DNA from 3 places in the Halomonas sp. A020 genome. Region 1 is predicted to be linked to each of the others. Evidence: predicted binding sites of a transcription regulator. Region 1 holds the regulator's gene; each other region holds the start of a gene.

Region 1 (6,195 bases):
AGTGCGCGAATGTATGCGCGAGCCGGTACTCATCGATGCATCGAGCACCATTCACGACGCCGTTCGCCAACTGAACGATAGCCATGCCGATAGCCTGCTGGTGAATACGCAAGAGGCGCTGGGCATGGTCACTAAAACCGACCTGCTCAATGGGTTGGTATTGGGGGAGAGTACCCAGCACTCGCCTGTGGCGTCGCTGGCCAACCAATCACTGGTCACCGTCGCGCCCGATCAATACCTGTTCGAAGCACTGATTATGATGACTCGGCATAAGGTCGCTCGCGTAGTGGTAATGGAGGATGAGCACGCCCGAGGCGTCGTGGAATTGATGGACGTGCTGAGCTTTTTCTCCAGCCGTAGCTACGTGGTGAGTTTACAGGTCGAGCAAGCCAATGGCCTGGAAGCTTTGGCGGCTGCCAGCCAACGTACCCCAGAGTTGGTCAACGCGCTAATGGCGCAGGGCGTGAAGCTGCGCTTTGCCATGGAGTTACTGGCAGCGCTCAATGGCCGCATCATGAGTAAAGCCTGGGGTTTTACGGTGCCCGAGCAGTATCACCGCCAAAGTTGCCTGATGGTGATGGGCAGTGAGGGGCGCGGCGAGCAAATCCTAAAAACCGACCAGGATAACGGTTTGATCCTCGCTGACGACTGCCAGTGGCCCACGGTCGCTGACGACATGGCGACCTTGACCCAAACGTTGATAACGCTGGGTTACCCGCCCTGTCCGGGGAATATCATGGTGTCCAACCCTGAGTGGGTGGGCACGGTCTCCCAGTGGCAGCAGCGTATCGCCAAATGGGTCAGTGCCCGCGATGGTGACAGTTTGATGAAACTGGCCATTCTGCTCGACTCTCATGGCGTGGCGGGCAATCCGACGCTGCTCGACCAAGTCCGCCACGCGCTGTTCGAGCACTGCTCCCACGATGAGCTGCTGCTCTCGTACTTTGCCCGTGCGGCACTGCGCTTCTCGACGCCGCTGACCCTATTTGGCTCACTGAAGAAGCCGCAGCACGGTATCGATATCAAAAAAGGCGGGATTTTCCCCATCGTGCACGGCGTGCGCACCATGGCCCTCGAGCGGCGGATAACGGTCACTTCGACGCTGGATCGTTTGGATGATCTGGCCACCGACGGGCGTCTGGATCGACGCTTTGCCGACGATGTGGGTGAGGCGCTGGCACTGTTCACCGAGCTGCGCCTGCGTCAGCAGCTTCAGGAGCTGGATAGCGCCCACGCCAAGCGCACTAACCGGGTCGTAGTGCAAGAGCTCTCTTCGCTGGAGCGAGACCTGCTGCGAGAAGCCCTCCACATTGTGAAGGACTTCAAGCAGCGCCTTTCCCACCGCTATCATTTGGAGTATTCGTGAGCGGAATGCGCTTGTTAGATCGACACATGACGCTGCTGAGCGGCTCGTTAAGAACGCTGCTGCAGCGGGAAAGCGATCGACGCCGATGGGCCGATTCGCCCTACGCGTGGCTATTTCAGCCGTACATGGGCGAGGAGTCCGTCGCGATGGCCTGCCAGGTGAGTGACGGTCAGCCCAATGTCGTCAGCGTGGCGGCCGTCGTGCTCAGTCCGCGGCGTGTGCACACTAGCCGTATCTGGTGGGCCACACTGTCAGAATCTCCCGTGCCAGTGTCTGCCACCCTGCGCCGCCATCAGCAGTTACACGCGACGGATACCCCGCGCTCCCCAGATATCGAATGCCTGACAGAGCTGGCCGAATTCATCGAGAATCGGCCGCTCGTTGGTTGGCAGTTAGAGCGCACGATCGAGCCGCTCAACGGGCTATTCAAACGCGTATTGGGGTTCGGTTTACCCAACGCCCAGGTCGACGTTGCCAAGTTGCACGGGCGACAGCTACGGCGGCTGCATCCGCAGGTCGATACCCTCGAATCGCTTGGCGAGGCGCTGACCCGTTGGCGGCTGCCACGGCTGATCTGGCCTAGCGTGACCAGCGAAGCCACCGCGAGTGCACTTCTGTATCTACGTTTGCAGCGCGAGATCGCCCTGACCGCCTAGGGTTTGTATTGGGTAGAGCTTCGGAGTGTTGTTAGAATACATACTGCTCCTTTACCCACCGGCAGTGCGACGACCATGTTATCACCTGACTACTTTGACCCTACTTTGTCAGACAGCGCGTCTGACGAGCCTACCGCCACGCAGCACGAGCTGCAGGATGCCAAGCAGAAGCGTGAATTCAACAAGTTGCAAAAACGCCTGCGGCGCGAAGTGGGAAACGCGATCATCGATTACAACATGATCGAGGATGGCGATCGGGTCATGGTGTGCCTCTCCGGCGGCAAAGATAGCTACACGATGCTGGAGATTTTGCGCAACTTGCAACGCAACGCGCCGGTCGATTTTTCGCTGGTGGCGGTCAACATGGACCAAAAACAGCCTGGTTTCCCAGAGCACGTCTTGCCCCAGTATTTGGATAAGCTGGGGGTGGAGTATCACATTCTCGAGCGTGACACCTACTCGGTGGTAAAGGAGAAAACCCCGGAGGGTAAAACCACCTGCGCGCTCTGCTCGCGCTTGCGCCGCGGCTCGCTGTATGGGTTTGCCGAAGAGATCGGCGCGAACAAGATTGCCCTCGGCCACCATCGCGAAGACATTCTAGAAACGCTGTTTCTGAACATGTTCTTCGGCGGTACGCTAAAAGCCATGCCGCCGAAACTGCTCTCGGATGACGGTAAAAACATCGTGATCCGCCCGCTGGCCTACTGTAAAGAGGCGGATATTGCTGAGTTTTCGCGGCAGATGGCGTTTCCCATCATTCCCTGTAATTTGTGTGGGTCGCAGCCGAACATGCAGCGACAAATCGTCAAAGAGATGTTGGCGGAGTGGGACAAGAAGCATCCTGGGCGCTTGGAGAGCATGTTCAAAGCAGTCACCAACGTGGCACCCTCGCAGCTTGCCGATCGCGAGCTATTCGACTTTGCCGGTCTCGAAGCCAAGCAGGCGGCCTTGATGGAAGGACGCATCCAAGCCTTCAACGTGTGATCGTTGGCGCCTCCTCTTCTGCCAGGGTAATGAGGCGCTGCATGTCCAAAATATTGACCTCGCGCCCTGAGACGGCCACGACCTCCTGCTGCTGAAAGCGGCTAAGAATGCGGCTGACCGTTTCGACCGCTAGGCCCAGGTAGTTACCCATATCGGCCCGGGACATGGATAGGCGGAAGCTGTATGGCGAGTAGCCCCGCCGCCGGAAGCGATCAGAGAGCGTAATCAAAAAGCTCGCCAGCCGCTGATCCGCGGTCTTACGCGACAGTAGACGCATCATTCGCCGATCGTCGCGCAGTTCTTTACTCATGCTGCGATAGAGCTGGCCGCGCAGCTCGGGCAGCTCCTCGGAGAGCGAGTCCAGGCGGTCGAACGGAATTTCGCACACCGTCGTCGTTTCCAGAGCCATCACCGTGCCGGGGTAGTGCTCTTCGTCGATGCCGTCCAAACCCACTAGTTCGCTGGGTAGAAAGAAATTGGTGAGCTGGTCATGGCCGTTGCCTTCGCTGGTGACCTGCTTCAAGCTACCCGAGCGCACCGCATAGACACTGGTGAAAGCGTCCCCTTGGCGGAACAGGGGTTCGCCTTTCTTCAACGGCGAGCGGCGGCGAATGATCGCATCGAACTGGCTCATATCCTCGAGCTCCAAGGCGAGCGGTAAGCACAGCGAGCTTAGACTACACGTCTGGCAGCGCGCCTCTTGCAGCAGTGAACGTCGTTGGCTGGCAGGATATGGCATAGGAGTCTCCCTTCTTCTTTCGCCATCATAGGCACAGGGGGCAGGCGGCTCAAGGCGCTCACACGATCTTCGAGTAGCGCTGACCATCCTGACGTTGTAAGTGAGTGTCGAAGGCCATGGCCAAATGCCGAATGAGCAATCGCCCGATCGGCGTGGCGCTCAGCCGAAGGCCCTCACGCTGTACGAGGCCATCCCGTTCGGCGATCGCCAGTCGCTCGAAGGCAGTGGCAAAGTAGTCTGCCGCATCGATATGCCAACGCTGACCGATCGCGTCGAGATCAATGGCCATATCGCACATGAACCGCTCGATGACGTCTCTTCTTATTAGGTCATCCTTATTTAAGCGTAGTCCTTTTATCGTTGCCAGCCTACCTTCATCCAAGGCGGCTTCATAGTGGGCGAGCTGAGTAGGGTTTTGGGCGTAAATATCGTCGACCCGAGAAATGGCGGATACGCCCAAACCGATCAAATCGCACTCGGCGTGGCTGGAGTAGCCTTGAAAATTACGCTGCAGCGTGCCGTTGCGCTGCGCCTGGGCCAAGCTGTCGTCGGGGCGTGCAAAGTGGTCCATGCCAATATGCACATAGCCCGCCTGGGTGAGCATCTCGATAGTGGTGTGCAGCATGGCCAGCTTTTCATCGGCGCTGGGCAGGTCGGCCAACTGGATACGTCGCTGGGGCGCAAAGCGGGCTGGCATGTGGGCGTAGTTGAAGACCGATAATCGTGCTGGTCCCAGCTCGATGACCTGACGAAGCGTTTCGGCAAAACGCCGTTCGGTTTGAAAGGGAAGGCCATAGATTAAATCGAGGTTGAGCGAGCGAAAGCCGAGCCGATGCGCTTCGTCCATGAGCGTTTCGGTGAGCACCCGGGGCTGCACGCGATTGATCGCCGCTTGAACCTGCGGATCGAGATCTTGAACGCCAAGGCTTAGGCGGTTAAATCCTAGCGATTGGAGATGTCGCAGGGTAAAGACATCCGCTTCGCGTGGGTCAATTTCAATGGCATAGTCCCGATCTGGCGCGTTCGATAACCCAAAACGGGCATCAAGCCGGTCGACCAAATCGCTCATTTGCGCCAAGGTAAGAAACGTCGGCGTGCCGCCGCCCCAATGCAGTTGCTGCACCGGTCGTTGGGTATCTAAATGGCGCGACGTGAGCACCATCTCACGATCTAGCCGAGACAGGTAGGGCTCGGCCAGCGACGTATTTTTCGTAGCGATTTTGTTGCACGCACAGTAGAAGCAGATCTTGCGGCAAAATGGGACGTGGACATAGAGCGACAGTGGCTTTTGGCTGGCGTTACTGCGTTCTAGTGCCTGGGCCATATCGTCGGCGGTGAAGCCGTCGTGAAACGACAGCGCTGTCGGATAAGAGGTATAGCGCGGGCCGCTCGTGTCATAACGACGTATCAGGGCGTCGTCCCATGCAGTGGCCTCAGCCACTGATGAAGTGGTCTGGGCGTGGGCAGCAGTAGCATGAACGGGCATAGGCAACGCTCCGGTGTAACAGAACAAGCGAGTGAACGGATGCGTTCATGCTACGCCAGGGGGTAGCGCAATGCGTTGAGCTGTATCAAGCAATGGCGTAAAAGCCCATGCCGAAGCGGCTAAGCTAGTTAGAAAGGTGAGAAAGTGCGGCCCGCCGATAGGTTCAGTGCCCGGTGGGGGAGAACAGCGTCCAGAGCTGCCACAGCGCAAAACTGATGATGGTCAGCGCGGCGATACTGCGCGTGGCACGGTGGCGAATCAAGTGGCTGAGCTGGCGTGCCGCTAGGCCCGTCGCAAGCAGCGCGGGCAGGGTGCCCAAACCAAAGGCACCCATCAATAGCGCCCCTTGTAACGGATCGGCAATGGCTAGGCTCCAAGCAAGCATCGAGTAGACCAATCCGCAGGGTAGCCAGCCCCACAGGGCGCCTAAAGCAAACGCCTGGGGCAGGTACACGACGGGCATCAAGCGCCTGCCGATGGGTTCGATATGGCGCCAAAGCCTGCGCCCTATCGCTTCCACTTTCAATAAGCCTTTCCACCAGTTAGCGATATACAGCGCCATCAACATCAGCATCACCGCCGCGACGACCTGTAGCGCGAGACGCGCCTGAGGCGATAGTGAGATCAAGGTGCCTAGTCCGGCTACCAAAGCGCCAGCCGTCATGTAGCTCATGATGCGCCCTAGGTTATAGCCGAGCAATAATCCACCCATACGGGCAGGGTGTCGCATGCTGGGTGGCACGGCAAAGGTGAGCGCACTCATGATGCCGCCGCACATGCCAATGCAGTGGGCACCCCCCATCAAGCCAAATACGAAGGCTGCCAGCAGTGGCGGCAAGTCAAGTCCGGTCGGGTTCACGGCGGTGGCTCACGGTCACGGGGTGGCTTGGTGCCTTTTTTGCGCTCGGCGCGCTGTTCGGGGGTGAGATCGTTCTCATCGTCGTCGAACAGAATACGATGGGCA
Region 2 (6,195 bases), 1.8 Mb from region 1:
TGGTGCTCATGGGGCTCGGACGCGGCGCCATGATGTAGGGTATCGGTGGCCATTACGCGCGTGCCTCCACATAGTTGGTCTGTTCACGGTCAGACGCTGCGCTGCTCGGCGCAGACGTTTTGCGCTTTTCATGCGCGCGCTCGATGCGCGCCACTTCGGCAGCGGGCACGTAGTAGTCGATATCTTCGTTGAATACACGGGCCAAGAAGCTGGCGACGGCACCCAACGCACCGACGGCGGCCAGCCACCAGATATGCCATACCAGTGCAAAGCCTAGAATCAGCGCAAAGAAGCTAATCACCGGACCCGCCACGGTATTACGCGGCATGTGAATATCGGTGTAGGGCGCTTCGTCCAACTGCTCGTTGCTACGCTGCTTTTGCGACCAGAAGCTGTCGATGTCGCCGACTTCCGGCAGGCGCGCGAAGTTATAGAAAGGTGCAGGCGACGAGGTGGACCACTCCAGCGTGCGGCCATCCCAGGGGTCGCCGGTCAGATCTGCATTCAGCTTGCGGTCGCGGATACTGACCCAGAACTGAATGATGGTGCAGGCAATCCCCATCATGATGATCACGGCACCTACCCAGGCCAGAATCATCCAGGGTTGCCACTCAGGATTGGCGTAGGACTGCATACGGCGCACGGCACCGAAGAAGCTCAAGACATAGAGCGGCATGAACGCGACGTAAAAGCCAATGAACCAGCACCAGAACGAGCGCTTGCCCCACTTCTCGCTCAGCGTGAAGCCGAACGCTTTCGGGAACCAGTAGGTCAGGCCCGCCATCATGCCGAACACCACGCCGCCAATGATCACGTTGTGGAAGTGGGCAATCACGAACAGGCTGTTGTGCAACACGAAGTTGGCCGCCGGTAACGCCAGCATGACGCCGGTCATACCGCCTAGGGTAAAGGTGATGATGAAGCCCAGAGTCCACAGCACTGGCGAGGTCAGCTCTAGGCTGCCGCGGAAAATAGTGAACAGCCAGTTGAACACCTTCACCCCGGTGGGGATGGCAATGATCATCGTCATGATGCCGAAGAAGGCATTGACGTTGGCACCGGCCCCCATGGTGAAGAAGTGGTGCAACCAGACGATGAACGACAGCAGCGTAATGGCCACCGTGGCCCACACCATGGTTTTGTAACCAAACAGGCGCTTGCGAGCGAAGGTGGCGATCACTTCAGAGAACACGCCAAAGGCCGGCAGAATCAGAATGTAGACTTCGGGGTGACCCCAGGCCCAAATGAGGTTGACGTACATCATCATGTTGCCGCCAAAATCATTGGTGAAGAAGTGCATACCGAAGTAGCGATCGAGCGTCAGCAGCGCGATGGTCGCGGTCAGAATCGGGAACGAGGCAATGATGAGGACGTTGGCGCACAGCGACGTCCAGGTAAAAATCGGCATGCGGAACATCGTCATGCCTTTGGTGCGCATTTTCAGAATGGTGACGAAGAAGTTGATGCCGGTGAGCGTGGTGCCTATCCCGGATATTTGCAGTGCCCATATCCAGTAATCGACCCCCACCCCGGGGCTAAACTCTATCCCCGATAACGGCGCGTAAGCGAGCCAGCCGGTTTTGGCGAACTCCCCTACCACGAGGGAAATATTGACCAAAATCGCCGACACGGCGAATAGCCAGAAACTCAGGTTATTCAAAAACGGGAAAGCGACGTCGCGGGCGCCGATTTGCAGGGGCACCACCAGGTTCATCAGTCCGATGACCATGGGCATCGCCACGAAGAAGATCATGATCACGCCGTGGGCGGTAAAGATCTGATCGTAGTGTTCAGGAGGGAGATAACCTGCGGCCCCACCGGCCGCCATGGCCAGTTGTGTCCGCATCATGATCGCATCGGCAAAGCCGCGAAGCAGCATCACCAAGGCCACCACGAAGTACATGATGCCAAGCTTTTTGTGGTCAACGGAGGTAAACCACTCGTTCCACAGCCAGCCCCATTTTCGGTAGTACGTCAGTGCGCCTAGTAGCGCGGCACCTCCAAGCGCCATAAAGGCGGCAACGACCATAATGATCGGTTCGTGGTATGGAATGGCTTCTAACGTGAGTTTTCCAAACATGCTTAACCCCCCGCTTCAACGCTTGTGGGATGGCCGCCCAGGGCGTGGTCATCACCTGCATGCTGATTGGTAACATGGCCGATCGCGGCCTGCTGTTGCGACGCGCTGGCGCTCTCTAGCTCGCTGGATTCGCCGTGACTGTCGTGGGCATCACTGATGGCGTCACCGTGGCTCGAATGACCGCCGTGACCGCTGCCGTCACCGCTGTGGAAGCTGCTCACGATCGACTCATACAGCTCGGGCGTGACCGCCGAGAAGTACTCCACCGGGTGATACTCGGTCGGCTGCGCTAGGGCTTCGTAACCGTCCGGGAAGGTCAGGGTGTCATCGGCGGCACGCACGTTGTCCACCCAGGCGTCGAATTCCGCCGAAGAGGTGACGTGGGCATCGAAGGTCATGCCAGAGAAGCCAGCACCGCTGTAGTTGGTGGAGCGGCCGGGATAGACGCCCTCTTCGTCGGCAATCAGGTGAACGTCGTTATCCATGCCCGCCATGGCGTAGATCTGGCTGCCCAGACGTGGAATGAAGAAGGCGTTCATCACCGAACCAGAGCTCACCCGGAAGCGCACCGGCGTATCCACTGGGAACGCCAACTCGTTGACACTGGCAATCCCCTGTTCGGGATAGATGAACAGCCATTTCCAATCCAACGCGACGGCTTGAATCTCCATGGGTTCCACGCTGCCTTCGATCGGCTTGTGGGGGTCCAGGCTGTGAGAGGTTTTCCAGGTAAGGAAGGCGAGAACGGCAATGATCAAGCAGGGAACGGTCCAAACCGCCGCCTCGATGGCATTGGAGTGCGCCCAATCCGGCAGATACTTGGCAACGCGGTTGCTGCGGCGGTAACGCCAGCCGAACAAAAGCGTCATCACGATGACCGGAATGACCACGATCAGCATCAACCCAAAGGAGGTCAGAATCAGCGAGCGCTGCTCGACGCCAATCTGCCCCTTCGGATCCAGCAATGCAGAACTGCAGCCCGTTAACAGCAAGCACAATACGACGAGCACAAACGTGCCTCGCCTGCGCCAGTGGGTAGGTAGTTGCATGGTGTGATCTCATCAGAGAGTTGTTTAAAACAGCCTGCTGTTTGGCTGGCTAACTAGCCAGCTATATAGCAAGCTAACTATCACCCCATACTTTTCCCAGAACAGTGAGAGCGTAAGCGTTGCTCCGGGAAAAATATGCGCCACCGCATGGGGTTGGTGGCGAGCCTCTGCCATGCGCTGATGCGCATCAACTAAGACTAAAGTATTTTCTATTGATCTGAGTCAATCAGAAAGAGACGTTATGCCGCACCCCGCACACCATGCCGCACCCCGCACACCGGTTTGAAGAGGGCGATACGGGGCTTCGACCGTCTTTCATTAGGCGAGCGTGACGTTAAGCGCGGGCAGCGGATGGCGCTCCAGCAAACCAGGGGCGCGCTCGTCGTCGGTGACGATGACATCGAAGTCTTCCAGCGAGGCAAAATAGGCCGGGCGCACCACGCCAAATTTGCTGGCATCGACCACCAACAGTCGCTGCATAGCCGTGGCAATGGCCGCTTGCTTTGGCCCTACTTCGTGAAAATGAAAGCAGCTTACGCCTCGTTCGCAATCCACGCCGGCAGCAGAGATCAGCGCCTTGTTGATGCCCAAGCGCTCGATGGCCGCGCCCATGCCGTCGCTGCCAAACGATTGAGAGGACGCGTAGAAAAGCCCACCTAGCAATACGAGGCGCACATTGGGCAGCCCAGCGACGGCATTGGCTACGTTGAGGGCATAGGTCACCACGGTAAGCTCTCGGAAACGACTAAGCTGACCCAGCAGTGGAATGAGCGTGGAGCCGCAGTCGATAAACAGCGTATCGCCCTCTTCGATGAAGCTGGCCGCGCGCTGACAAAGCCGCTGTTTGACTTGGTAATGGCTCGCCTGCTGCTCGGTCAAATCGTATACCGGCGTCACGCCGGGGTAGCTGGCCATCACCAATCGCCCGCCCAACAGGCTAATGGCCGACGGCTGCGTCGAGAGATCCCGTCGAATGGTCATTTCGGAGACGCCGCACAGCTCGGCGGCATCGCGAAGATGCAGGGTTCCCCCGCTGGCCAGCGCTTCTTGCAGCATGGCCATGCGCTGTGCGCTGCGATCGTTCATGTCCGGCATCTCCTTATGATTCATTTTGTTATCGGCATTGCGCCCCGCCAGGCATCCTATGCTGAGCTAGGCCCTTGCCAATTTCCACTACTGCGCACTCTTTTCACTGGCGTCACCCACCCGTGATGCGCTTATCACATTTAAATAGCGTTGATGTGACGATACTTGCAAATCAGCGTTAAAAAAATAACACTCAATGTTATAATTTTAACATCAACGCCAGCCCACACGACCCATAACGTCGGAACGCCAGCCCCTCTGGCTCCGAGATACAACCCTGTTGAGGCTTCCATGACTGCTCACTCTCACACTCGTTCTTCTACTTTCGTCACGCTTGGCGCTGGCGTTTTACTGACCGGTGCGGCGCTCGCTACACCCGCTTTGGCAGACGATGCCGAACCGCGTACCCTCGACCGCTTGTGGTCGTTTGCCAACGTCTCGGTCAACTACCTGGATTGGTCCAACGGCACCGAAGCGCGCACGGCTAGCAATGCCGCGAAAAGCGACTTTACATTCGTCGAAATCGAAGGCGGCGTCGGCTTTAGCTGGGGCGAGTTCTACGGCTTCTTCGATTTCGAGAATCCGACCAATGATCAATTCGACCAAGCCAGCGGCGGTAAAGACAACTTCCGCACCGCTGGTAAAGTGACCTCGCACATCTACCTGGGCGACAGCCCGCTGTCGATTTACGCCCACCTGTACGATTTCCGCGACTACGGCTTCAACGGCCGCGAGCAGGATCAAATTCTTGGCCTCGGCTATCGCACCACGTTCGATAATGGTCTGTGGTTCAAGCCCTTCATTGGTGCCGCGCGAGTACAAAGCGATGGCTACACTGGCATGAATGGCTTCATGGCAGGCTGGGTCGCGGGCTACGATTTCACCGCTGGCAACCAAAATTTCAGCGTCACCAACTGGCACGAGCAGACCTTCGGTCGTGACGATGAGTATCTTTCTCAGAACTACGTGAATGGTACCGCTGGCAGCGTGGGCACCAACGGAGCGCTGAGCCTATGGTGGCACCCGTCCGACCTGATCACGACGGGCGTGCAGTACCGCTACTCAGAGAATAAACTGGGCACCCCGGATGCTTACCAAAACGCGATGATCTACTCAGTGAAGTTGAACTTACTGTAATCGCTCACACTCCTCACGATCCGAAGGTACTCCCATGACCCTCATCATGAGCTTGGTTGGTATGGTCACCCTGGTGGCCATTGCCCTGATTTTTTCTTACGACCGCAAGTCGATTCGGCTGCGCACCGTGCTGGGTGCCTTTGCCATCCAGGCCGGTATTGGCGCGTTCGTGCTTTACGTACCGTTTGGCCAAGCGGTGCTTCAGGCCATCTCGGCGGGCGTTAGCCAGGTGCTGGTGTACGCCAACGACGGTATCGGCTTTTTGTTTGGTGGCCTTGCCGATGTAGAAAACGTCGGTTTTGTCTTCGCCATCAAAGTACTGCCGGTCATCATCTTCTTCTCGTCGCTGATTGCCGTGCTCTACTACCTGGGCATCATGCAGTGGGTCATTCGGATTCTGGGCGGCGCACTGCAAAAAGCATTGGGCACCTCGCGTACCGAATCGCTCTCGGCCACGGCCAATATTTTCGTCGGCCAAACCGAAGCACCGCTAGTGGTACGTCCATTCATTGCCCGCATGACGCCATCGCAGCTATTTGCGGTGATGTGCGGCGGTTTGGCCTCGGTGGCCGGTTCGGTGCTGGCGGGCTACGCCGCGCTGGGCATTCCGATGGAGTACCTGGTGGCCGCCTCGTTCATGGCAGCACCGGGCGGTCTGCTGTTCGCCAAGCTGATCATGCCGGAAACTCAGGACGCCGAAGACAGCGACAGCGTTTCCAAGGTCGATGAAGAGCTGAAAGAGCAGGACGACAAGCCTACCAACGTACTGGATGCCGCGGCGTCCGGCGCGACCTCCGGCCTGATGCTGGCGGCCAACGTTGGTGCGATGCTGCTGGCGTTCAT
Region 3 (6,195 bases), 980 kb from region 1:
GGGTCGATCAACTGCTGGGATTTGCCTCAGGGGCACTCTCGGCAATCAGGCAGCAGGAACACTACCCCGATTTCATGACCTGGGTGCGTGACCAAGGCGCTGCCTGCTTCAACGATAACGTGGCGACAGCACAAGCCTTGGCGCCCATTCTATGGTCGCAGACACCCTTGGAAAGGTTGAATTTTGCCTGCGAACCCTTGGCGACGCCAGGTCGCAACGAGCCTTGCTGGTGCGATTCAGGGCGCAAATACAAGCAGTGCTGCTACCGCGTCGAGTTTCCAACGGACATTCCCGAGCAGATGATGTGGATGCTGTCGCTGCGCGAGTGGAAGGGCGCCACGCTGAAAGCTGCGCTGGAGAGCCAGCAGGCACCGGCGCAAGCCCTGCTGGAAGCGGGATTAATTGCCGCTGAGAGTGGTCAAACGGGCCGCTCTATGCAGATTTTAGAGTCGCTGTTCGATGGCAGCGACTGGTCGCGCCTGCCTGAGCAAGCCGAGCCCGCTTTCGAGATTCTGTTGGATATCTACCAAGAGCGCGGTTTTACTCGCAAGCGCGCCGATTTACTGGACGACGTCATGGAGCGTGGGCCGCTCTTCCTGCGTGGCGTCGCCCTGGAGCGGCTATGCTTGATGCACTTGGATAACGATGATCTAGACAGCGCCCGGGCGGCGTTCGTAAAAGCCCAACAGGCGCTACCCGATTCTCCAACGCTGGCGTATATCGAAGCCATGCTGCTGCTCCACGAAGGCCATGAGGCCGAGGCTAAAGAGCGTGCCAACTTTTGGTATCGCCGCTTGGTGCGTCAGGGTGATCTGGAGGAAGACCAGCTCGACTTCTTGGCCGCTTTGGCGGATAACCCGGGTGCCACGCTGGCCGATCAGCTCTTGAGTGCCGAAGAGGACATGGCCACGCCGCTGGTCTCCCTCCAAGCGCTGTTGGCCGCGCTGCCCGTGGCGCCAAAGCTTTCGATCGAGCAGGATCCGGACTCGGGACGGTTGCTTTACACCACCTCGGCTCGTGAAGAGACGCTGTTTGCTGCCTGGCACGAGCAGTTCCAGGTCATGGTAGACGAGGACGTGGCCCTGGGCTTCCGTGACGATCCTTGGGGCAATGCCGTGGAGTGGATGTCGGCGTTGTGCGCACATCCGGAGTGGCTAGACGCCCCTCAGGTGGTGCAAGATCTGACGTTGGCACTGACCAGCCGCTTCGGCAGCTTGCCGTGGATGGCGCCGTCGCTGCTGGAGCCGCTGGCCCTGCGGTTGTCACGCTGGTTGGAACAGGCGCGCGCGGCTGGCGAAGGCAGCCTATGCTGGGACGATGCCGATAACGCCATTTTGCTGCGCACCGGTTTGGCGCTGGTGGTAGGCATGGAGCGCGGCGCTCGCCAGCACTCCCGAGAGCTGGCCGAAGAACTGCTGACCATCGATCAAGAGGACAGTTTGGGTTTGAGAGAACTGGTGCTCGATCAATTGCTACGCGACGACCGTAACGCAGAAGCGCTGGCGCTGACCGAAGAGCCCCAGAAAGACGATGGCTCACTGTTGCTGGGGCTGCTCATGGGACGCACGCTCGCGCTTTATCGTTTAGGCCAGCAAGACGCGGCGGAGTTGGCCATTCAAGCCGTCAAGGCCCATAATCGCCACGCGCTGGAGATGATTTGCGCCGAGAATCCGAGGCCTTCCATGCCCCATGCCGATGGCCAAGTGGACCCGGGTTCACGGGCGGAAGCGTGGCAGTATCGTACGCTGATGCGTGACCAGTGGCGCACAACGCCTGGGGCGCTGGAGTGGCTGGCCACTCACTGCTGATGACGGCTCGTCTCGTTGGACGAGCGGCTAATCACGTGCGCCGCTCGTCGGAGCGGCCACCAGCTGCTTGTCGCGGCTTATCCATATCGCCAGCACGATGGCAGGCAAGCCAAGCAGCGTCGCGATGACGAAAAACGTTGGATAGCCTTGAGCGCTCACCACGATGCCGCCAAAGCCGCTCAGGAATTTCCCCGGTAGTGTCATTAGCGATGAAAACAACGCGTATTGTGTGGCGGTATAGGCGCGCGAGGTCAAGCTCGACAAGAATGCGATAAACACGGCACTTGCCAAGCCGTTGGCCAGATTATCGCCGATGATCGTCACCACCAGCATGGGTAGCTGGTTACCGACCAGCGCGAGCACTGCAAACAATAGGTTGGTGATCATCACCAGCCCCGCACCCACTATCAACAGCGCTCCAATACCGTACCGGGCGACTAGCAGTCCCCCCAAAATCCCCCCTGTGATACTCATGGCGATCCCAAACACATTGGTGACGTTAGCAATGGTCGCCAGCGAAAAGCCCAGGTCGATATAGAGCGGATTGGCCATGGAGGCCATGGCCAAGTCGCTGATACGAAATACGGCAATGAAGATTAAAAGAGCGATCGCTTTCACGCCGAAGCGACGAAAGAAATCGGTAAACGGGCAAACGATAGCGCCAATGGCCCAGGCCCCCAAACGTCGCAGTGTTTTAGGCTGCCCCCGGCTGGCACGAATGAAGGCGCGTACTTTGGGTTCATGGATGAGCTGCACGGTTAACGAGGCCCGCTTGGGTTCGGGGCGAATCAACACGGTCATCACGCCAATGCCCACCAGCGCCGCCATGGTCAGATACGCCGCGTGCCACGAAACCGCCGAGGCCACGTAGAGCGCCCCGGCGCCCGCTGCTAACAGTCCGCCGCGATAACCGATGATGTAGGTCGATGCCATGGCTGCCTGCACATCGTCATCGGCGGATTCGATACGATAGGCATCGATGGCAATGTCCTGCGTAGCGGAGCCAAATGCCACCAGCAGTGCAAAGGCGGCCACCCAACCCAGATTGCCTACCGGCTCTAGCCCCGCTAGCCCGATGAGGCCAGCTGCAATCATCCCTTGGGCGAGTAACATCCATCCCCGGCGTTGCCCAAAGGCGCGGGTCAGTAGCGGTAGTGCGAGCCGGTCTACCACCGGGGCCCAGAAGAATTTGATCGAATAGAGCATGCCAATCCAGGCGAAAAAGCCGATGGCGGCAACGTCGACGCCGTCGCTGCGCAGCCAGGCCGAGAGTGTCGAGAACACCAATAAAAAGGGCAAGCCTGCCGAAAAGCCTAAAAACAGCATGGTGATCACGGGCGCTTTGCAGTAGATGCCAAGCGCCGCCAGCCAACTGCGCTGGGGTATCGGGGTGGGCATGAAAGGGGCTTCTCCAGAAAGAAAACATCGGTGACGTGGCCCGCTGGAAAACCCGACGATGTTAGACTGTGCCAAGGATTCATGGTCAGCGTGCCATGACAAAGGCGACAGCTTACCGGAGAGGAGTTTTCCATGTCGATTACCGCCCATCAGGTAGTGACCTTGCACTACGTACTCAGCGATGTGCTCAGCGATGGTAGCACCCGCGTGCTGGATGACTCCCGTGCACGTCAAAAGCCGCTGGAGTACCTTCACGGTCATGACAATATTCTGCCGGGCCTCGAGCGTGATTTAGCCGGTAAAACCGCAGGCGATGAAGTGAGCGTCACGCTGACGGCGGCGGATGCGTATGGACTGCGTAACGAAGCGTTGGTGCAGAAGGTGAGCCGCGCTTCGTTTGGTGGCGCGGACATCGAGCCCGGTAGCCGTTTTCAAACGGAAGGCGAAGCGGGGCCACAAATCGTGACCGTGCTGGCCATTGACGGTGATGACGTCACCGTGGACACCAATCACCCCCTGGCTGGCCACACACTGCGCTACCAAGTGAGCATTCTTGACGTGCGTGAGGCAACCCGTGCCGAGCTTGCCAAGGGCCACCCGCTGCCGCCGGGCACCGAACATAGTAAAGTAGAAGATCGCAAAGTGTTGTAAGCCCCCCCTAAAAACTGACCTGCATCAAGTGCACGGCTGCCTTTGAGGCGGTCATTTTGAAAGCTTGATCCAGGTCAGTTTCCTCTTGGCTGAACGCAGTACGATGGCCCCATACATCACAGCGGGAGGGGAACATCATGTACTGGGACGACGCTGTTATTTTTGGCTTGGCCACGGTCGCCTTAGTGATCGCTTTCATGGTGGGGTGGGTAGGCTTCGTGATTCGTGACCACCTGCGCAAAGACGAACGCAAAAAACCGTGATTGCAACGACTCTCATGTGCAGATAGCTCGCAGCGTGATACTGCTTTCGTCAATCGACGGTATCAGTCGTCAGGGGAGGGGGCTTACGCCAAGGTGTAAGCTTCCTGTTGCCGGCCCTTTTGGGTCGGCTTTTTTGTGCTTTTTACTTCACTAATTCTCATTGGCCACGGACCCCCAAAGGGAATCGATTGAGCCGAAAGTGTTAATAGACGTTGAAGAGCATTGGCCTTCTTGCTCTGGTAAAGTGCATGGATCTTATCGTGCACTAAACCAAACTAGGAAGCTGCCTGCTATGAATGCTGTTCCGTCTCGTCTGCCCCTGCGCTTCGGTAGGGCGTGCTCCAAAGCAGCCATGGTCCTCGTTACCTTATTACTGGTTGGCGTGTCGCCCGCGGTTCAAGCACAAGCGCTGAGCTTGATCAATGGGGAGTCCACGCAAAAGGTAGCACTGGGTGATTTGCGTGATCGTGCCGATACCGCCTTTACCGTTTTCGATCCTTTCCAAGGCCGTGATGTCGACATGCGCGGCATCTCTTTCCGTGATTTTTTGATCGAGCATTTTGGCGAGGTGCCGCCGACATTGCACTTTACCGCCTGGGATGATTACGAGGTCAGTCTTGGCGGCTGGGACGACCCGAGTTGGTACTTGGTGACCATCGAAGATGGCGAGCCCCTAAGCCTGCGCTCGCGGGGGCCCATCCGGCTAGTCGAGCGGGAGTATTCTGGACGAGATATCGAAAACTTGCGCGACTTCAACGACTGGATTTGGATGATTCGCAGCATTGAGGCACAGTGGTGACCTCTCCAGATCCAAATAAGCAGCAAGGCTTGTCAGTTCGCTGGGGGGTGCATCGGCTGTTTAACTGGCTGTCGCTGAGTCTGATGAGTTTCGTGGGCCTGATGGTACTGATCGTTTACGAAGCGCGCTGGGTCTACCCTGAAATCCAAGCCTATTTCAGCCAGACCGGCAGTCTCACTGGCCAGCAGTTGGCGACCCGTGCCCGAGGCTATGTGCAGCGCGCTCAAGAGGAGCTGTTGGTCGCCGCCTCACCTCTCGAAATCAATAGCGCTCGTCACTCGCTGGAACTTGCCTACGGTCTGTTCGACGTGGACGTTTACCGTCAAAAATATGCCTGCACCGAACCTAGCTTGGCACTCATGGATGAACTTGCCGAGCTCCTCGATACTCAGCAGGTCGCCCCCTTCGATGCCGCTCATGCCCTGTTCATTCCGGTTCAGTGCCTGACTCGCATCGAGATGAATCAGCTAGACCAACGCGGTATGGTCATCAATGATTTTTCATCCAGCACACGTCGGCACCATCAGATACTGACGTACTTAAGCGTGCTAATTTTTGCGCTGGGCCTGCTGTTTTGGATCATGCACCAACGCCAGCTCAAACGCACCGAGCGGGCGAATTCGGAAAAAATTGCCTGGATGGCTAGGGCCATGTGCGACCCTCTGACCGGCATTGGCAATCGCAGCGCGCTCTACCAAGACGTTGCGGCGTATACAGGTTGTTCGATGGGCTTGATCCTGGTCGATATCGATTTCTTCAAGCAGTATAACGATGCTCTGGGCCACCCGGAGGGGGACTGCCTGTTACGGAGGCTCGCAAGGCTACTGAAGAGCGCATTGGGAGAACAGGCGCGTCTTTACCGGCTCGGGGGTGATGAGTTTGCGGCACTACTGCCATGCCCCAACGACCAAATGCTGGTGCATCATTGTGAAGCACTGCAATTGGGACTGGAAGAAGCCCAATGCCACCATCCAGCGCATCCCGACAATAAGGACGTGACGTTGAGTATTGGGGGCGCCCGCTTTGTGGCCGACGCTACTTCGTTCGCGGCGGCCTATGAAGCGGCCGACAAAGCGCTTTATCAAGTCAAAACCGCAGGGCGCGACGGCTGGCAAATTACTGCAAGCGCATGACGTCGTCGTACATGGGGGCCAAACGGCCCAGCATGTCGTTGCGGGCGGCTAGCGGTACGTTTTCATCCGCCATGGCGGCGTCGAGATATTCCACCACACGATTGAAGTGGGCGTTGGTGATGCCCATGGTTTGGTGGGCGCGG

Evidence for each region. The regulator FNR, encoded in region 1, switches genes on or off when oxygen is low (the NO sensors DNR and NnrR bind a similar motif). The targets are predictions, from matches to a motif close to TTGATNTANATCAA.
Region 2: a site for FNR is predicted at 3,342-3,355, ahead of cyoA (ubiquinol oxidase subunit II). Genes of this name have one in related genera too.
Region 3: a site for FNR is predicted at 3,922-3,935, ahead of ccoM (cytochrome c oxidase subunit CcoM). Genes of this name have one in related genera too.

Annotation. Positions count from the first base shown of each region.
Region 1 is NZ_AP022850.1:479,609-485,803, reverse strand. Features, by position in the region: gene FRH_RS02230 (putative nucleotidyltransferase substrate binding domain-containing protein) at 1-1,366, shown strand, start outside; gene FRH_RS02225 (DNA polymerase III subunit epsilon) at 1,372-2,022, shown strand; gene ttcA (tRNA 2-thiocytidine(32) synthetase TtcA) at 2,098-3,006, shown strand; gene fnr (fumarate/nitrate reduction transcriptional regulator Fnr) at 2,996-3,745, opposite strand; gene hemN (oxygen-independent coproporphyrinogen III oxidase) at 3,804-5,231, opposite strand; gene FRH_RS02205 (sulfite exporter TauE/SafE family protein) at 5,395-6,090, opposite strand; gene ccoS (cbb3-type cytochrome oxidase assembly protein CcoS) at 6,087-6,195, opposite strand, start outside.
Region 2 is NZ_AP022850.1:2,244,684-2,250,878, reverse strand. Features, by position in the region: gene cyoC (cytochrome o ubiquinol oxidase subunit III) at 1-53, opposite strand, end outside; gene cyoB (cytochrome o ubiquinol oxidase subunit I) at 53-2,080, opposite strand; gene cyoA (ubiquinol oxidase subunit II) at 2,083-3,129, opposite strand; gene FRH_RS10395 (DeoR/GlpR family DNA-binding transcription regulator) at 3,448-4,215, opposite strand; gene FRH_RS10390 (outer membrane protein OmpK) at 4,507-5,352, shown strand; gene FRH_RS10385 (NupC/NupG family nucleoside CNT transporter) at 5,387-6,195, shown strand, end outside.
Region 3 is NZ_AP022850.1:3,457,718-3,463,912, reverse strand. Features, by position in the region: gene FRH_RS16310 (SEC-C domain-containing protein) at 1-1,808, shown strand, start outside; gene FRH_RS16305 (MFS transporter) at 1,836-3,206, opposite strand; gene FRH_RS16300 (peptidylprolyl isomerase) at 3,339-3,857, shown strand; gene ccoM (cytochrome c oxidase subunit CcoM) at 3,995-4,120, shown strand; gene FRH_RS16290 (hypothetical protein) at 4,413-4,919, shown strand; gene FRH_RS16285 (GGDEF domain-containing protein) at 4,949-6,052, shown strand; gene FRH_RS16280 (group 1 truncated hemoglobin) at 6,036-6,195, opposite strand, start outside.